DNA from 2 places in the Pseudomonas sp. Z4-7 genome. Region 2 is predicted to be linked to the other one. Evidence: predicted binding sites of a transcription regulator. Region 2 holds the regulator's gene; the other holds the start of a gene.
The links. The regulator FliA, encoded in region 2, starts transcription of late flagellar genes. The targets are predictions, from matches to a motif close to CTAAAGTTTNNNNNNNNNNNGCCGNTAA.
Positions count from the first base shown of each region.

Region 1 (2,200 bases), 840 kb from region 2:
CGAGGGCGCTGATCGCGTTGACGGTATCGCTGACCCGCTCCTGGCCCAACATCGCCGACTCGCTGGATTGGCGTGTCGCATCGGAGGTGGATACCGCGTTGCGCGCGACCTCTTCCACGGCGGTAGTCATTTCGGTGACCGCAGTGGCGGCCTGCTCGATTTCGTTGTTCTGCTGTTGCAGGCTTTGAGTGCTATCGAGCGTGACGGCGTTCAATTCATCGGCAGCGGTCGCCAGTTGCGTCGCCGAGCCGCTGATGCCCTGCAGGGTTTGCCGAAGGTTCTGCTGCATGGTGGCCAACGCCTTGAGCAGGCGACTCACTTCATCATTGCCATGGGTCTCGATCGGCCGGGTCAGGTCACCGCGGGCCACACTCTCCGCGGCAGTCAGCGCCTCGCCCAGCGGCTTGACGATACTGCGGGTCAGCAACATTGCCAGGACCACCGTGGCCAGAGCCGCCAGCACCACGAACAGACTGACGATCATCCGCGAGTTGACGTAGTGCTCCTGGGATTTCTGGCTCTCGATGGACACCTGCTTGGAGAACAGTTGCGCAAGGTCGTTGAGCTGCTTGCCCGAGCCATCCACCACGGTTTTCATGTCCACCAGCAACAACTTGATCAATTCATCCCGCCGCCCCTGCTCCGCCAGGGTGAATGACTGGGCGATCCCCGCGCGGTAGGCGGTGAAGGTCTGCTTGAACTGTTCGTAGAGCGCCTTGCCTTCCGGTGTCACCACAAGCTTGTCGTAACTGGCGATTTTCTCGCTGAGTTCCTTGTCGCGGGTATCCATCTGCCCGCGATACACCGGGATGTTCTTCGGGTCTTCATCCAGGGCCATGCGCAGGGAAATGGTGCGAATGCGCAACATCAATTCGCGGATCTCGTCGCCGCCCCGGATACTCGGCAGCCATTGGGTTTCCACCGCGACCTCGCTGTCGCGAATACTCGACATCTGCCCCAGCGCAAATACGCCGAGCAGCGCCACCAGCACGGCGATCAAGGCGAAACCCAGCGCGGCGCGGGGGGCGATATTCAACTGACGAAGAAACATAACGGGCGCCTTTTCTTGTTATCGGCCTGAAGAGAGGGCGATCGTTCATGCCCCTGTCGGCGGGTTATCGGCAAGTTGTATGATGACTTGAAGGGAAGAGGCTTTCCGGCGGGCAAAAAAAAATCCCCGTATCTTTCGATACGAGGATTTTTAATATGGTCGGGGTAAGGGGATTCGAACTCCTGACATCCTGCTCCCAAAGCAGGCGCGCTACCGGACTGCGCTATACCCCGGTAAAAAAAAGGCGACCTTCGCAAGTCGCCTTCCTCGATCAGCGCTTTTGGCCTCTGATCTTAAGATTCGATTCCAGCGAACTGGTTTCAAAAATGGTGGGTCGTGTGGGATTCGAACCTACGACCAATTGGTTAAAAGCCAACTGCTCTACCAACTGAGCTAACGACCCAAATATGGTCGGGGTAAGGGGATTCGAACTCCTGACATCCTGCTCCCAAAGCAGGCGCGCTACCGGACTGCGCTATACCCCGATTGAAATGGCTCCGTGACCAGGACTCGAACCTGGGACCCAATGATTAACAGTCATTTGCTCTACCGACTGAGCTATCACGGAACTGATATTTCAAGTTACTGCTATTTACCGCTACAGCGTTGAAGCTTGCTGCAACCTCTTCGACCCGTTTGCATCGCTGCGTTCGTGTGTCTGAGGCGCGCTATTCTACAATCTTCAAAACCTCTGTCAACCCCTTAAATTGCTTTCAAGACAATGATTTGCAACTTATTTTGGATTCCTTCTCAGTGAGAAGTCGCCCTCGGGGTGACGTACTGCGGGGCGCACTTTACAAGCCTTTTCCTTTGAGTTCAACGGCCTGATGAAAAAAATGGCCTCGCCAGGCGAGGCCATTTCAATCACCGGCTGTTGCGGCTTTCAGTTGAAGACGATCTCGTCGTTTTCCACGGTGCCGATCACGGTTTCGCCGGGCATGAAGCGACCGGACAGAATCAACTGCGCCAACGGGTTTTCGATCCAGCGCTGGATGGCCCGTTTCAGCGGCCGTGCGCCATAGACCGGGTCGTAACCCACCGCGATCAGCTTGTCCAACGCCTCGTCGCTCAGTTGCAGCTTCAGCTCACGCTCGGTGAGACGGCTGCGCAGGCGACCCAGCTGGATCTCGGTAATACCGGCGATCTGAT
Region 1 covers NZ_CP071642.1:5,190,475-5,192,674, forward strand. Annotated here, with positions in the region: gene J3P91_RS23295 (methyl-accepting chemotaxis protein) at 1-1,051, opposite strand, end outside; tRNA gene J3P91_RS23300 (tRNA-Pro) at 1,208-1,284, opposite strand; tRNA gene J3P91_RS23305 (tRNA-Lys) at 1,379-1,454, opposite strand; tRNA gene J3P91_RS23310 (tRNA-Pro) at 1,460-1,536, opposite strand; tRNA gene J3P91_RS23315 (tRNA-Asn) at 1,544-1,619, opposite strand; gene clpB (ATP-dependent chaperone ClpB) at 1,935-2,200, opposite strand, start outside.
Region 1: the regulator FliA is predicted to act here: its motif matches at 1,116-1,143, upstream of J3P91_RS23295 (methyl-accepting chemotaxis protein).

Region 2 (2,200 bases):
ATGCGTTCGAAGATTTTTTCGATCTTCTCTTTCAACGCCTGGGCCGTGAAGGGTTTGACCACATAGCCGTTTACACCGGCCTGGGCCGCTTCGATGATCTGCTCGCGCTTGGCTTCGGCGGTGACCATCAGCACCGGCAGGTGCTTGAGTTTTTCATCGGCGCGCACGTGGCGCAGCAAGTCGATACCGGTCATGCCGGGCATGTTCCAGTCAGTCACCAGAAAGTCGATGCTCCCGCTGTTGAGGACTGGAATGGCAGTGGTGCCATCGTCAGCCTCGACCGTGTTGGTGAACCCGAGGTCACGCAACAGGTTTTTTATGATCCGCCGCATCGTTGAGAAGTCATCAACGATGAGGATTTTCATGTTCTTGTCCAATTCGACCTCCAAGCAGTCTTAAACGCGCCCAGCACCTGGACGCGCCATTTCAATCAATCCGGCACAACACTCGACAACGGTATGGAGTCCCACGGATGGAGACTGGCCCGGCACATGCCATGCCAGCCCCGCTCGCAGCGTCCCCACACTGCCTGTCAGCGCGCTCGCCACTCCCCCAAACGCCCCCGCAAGCGGGCCGCGCACTGGCTGTGTAACTGGCTGACCCGCGATTCGCTGACCCCCAGGACCTCACCGATTTCCTTGAGGTTCAGCTCTTCGTCGTAGTACAGCGCCAAGACCAGTCGCTCACGCTCCGGCAAATTGGCAATCGCATCCGCCAGCGCGCTCTGGAAACGTTCGTCTTCCAGGTCACGCGACGGCTCCATGTGAGCACTCGCATTGTCCTCGTGCAGCCCTTCGTGCTCGCCGTCCTGCAAAAGGTCGTCGAAACTGAACAGGCGGCTGCCCAAGGTATCGTTCAAAATCCCGTAATAATCATCGAGACTCAACTGGAGTTCGGCCGCAACTTCGTGATCTTTAGCGTCACGCCCGGTTTTAGCTTCAATCGCGCGGATTGCGTCACTGACCATACGGGTATTGCGGTGCACCGAACGCGGCGCCCAGTCGCCCTTGCGGACTTCATCGAGCATCGCTCCGCGAATCCGGATACCGGCATACGTTTCGAAACTGGCGCCCTTGCTCGCGTCGTATTTGTTCGACACTTCGAGCAGGCCGATCATGCCCGCCTGGATCAAGTCTTCGACCTGGACGCTGGCCGGCAAGCGTGCCAGCAAGTGATAGGCGATGCGCTTGACCAACGGCGCATAACGCTCGATCAGTTCGTACTGGGCGTCCCGTGCCGATTTTTTGTAGAGATGGTTGTAACCGCTGGCTGTCATAACACGGGCCCTGCCGTTTGTTGCACGAGACGCTCGACGAAAAATTCCAGATGCCCGCGAGGGTTGGCCGGCAGCGGCCAGGTATCGACCTTCTGGGCGATAGCCTTGAACGCCAGCGCGCATTTGGAACGTGGAAAAGCTTCATAGACGGCACGTTGCTTCTGGACAGCCTTGCGTACGCTTTCGTCGTAAGGCACTGCGCCGACATATTGTAGGGCGACGTCCAGGAAGCGATCCGTGACCTTCGTCAACTTGGCGAACAGGTTGCGTCCTTCCTGCGGGCTCTGGGCCATGTTGGCCAGGACGCGGAATCGGTTCATGCCATAGTCGCGGTTAAGCAGTTTGATCAGGGCGTAGGCATCGGTGATGGAGGTCGGTTCGTCGCAAACCACCAGCAGGACTTCCTGGGCGGCGCGGACAAAACTGACCACCGAGTCACCGATACCGGCGGCCGTGTCGATCACCAGCACATCGAGGTTGTCGCCGATGTCGCTGAAAGCCTGGATCAGGCCGGCGTGCTGCGCCGGCGTCAGGTGAACCATGCTTTGGGTACCGGAGGCGGCCGGCACGATGCGAATCCCGCCAGGCCCCTGGAGGAGCACGTCGCGCAGTTCGCAGCGGCCTTCGATCACGTCCGCCAGCGTGCGCTTGGGGGTCAGCCCCAGCAGCACGTCGACGTTCGCCAGGCCCAGGTCGGCGTCCAGCAGCATGACCCGTCGGCCAAGCTCTGCCAGAGCCAGGGACAAGTTCACTGACACGTTAGTCTTCCCGACGCCACCTTTGCCGCCGGTCACCGCGATCACCTGTACGGGATGCATGCTGCCCATGTTCGTTCTTTACCTTGTCTTACTTAGACGGAGGCCACATTACTGGCTGCGCGTTCGCATACGGAACAATGCATGGCAGACCATCGATGTAGGTACA
Region 2 covers NZ_CP071642.1:4,348,665-4,350,864, forward strand. Annotated here, with positions in the region: gene J3P91_RS19495 (chemotaxis response regulator CheY) at 1-365, opposite strand, end outside; gene fliA (RNA polymerase sigma factor FliA) at 533-1,276, opposite strand; gene fleN (flagellar synthesis regulator FleN) at 1,273-2,103, opposite strand.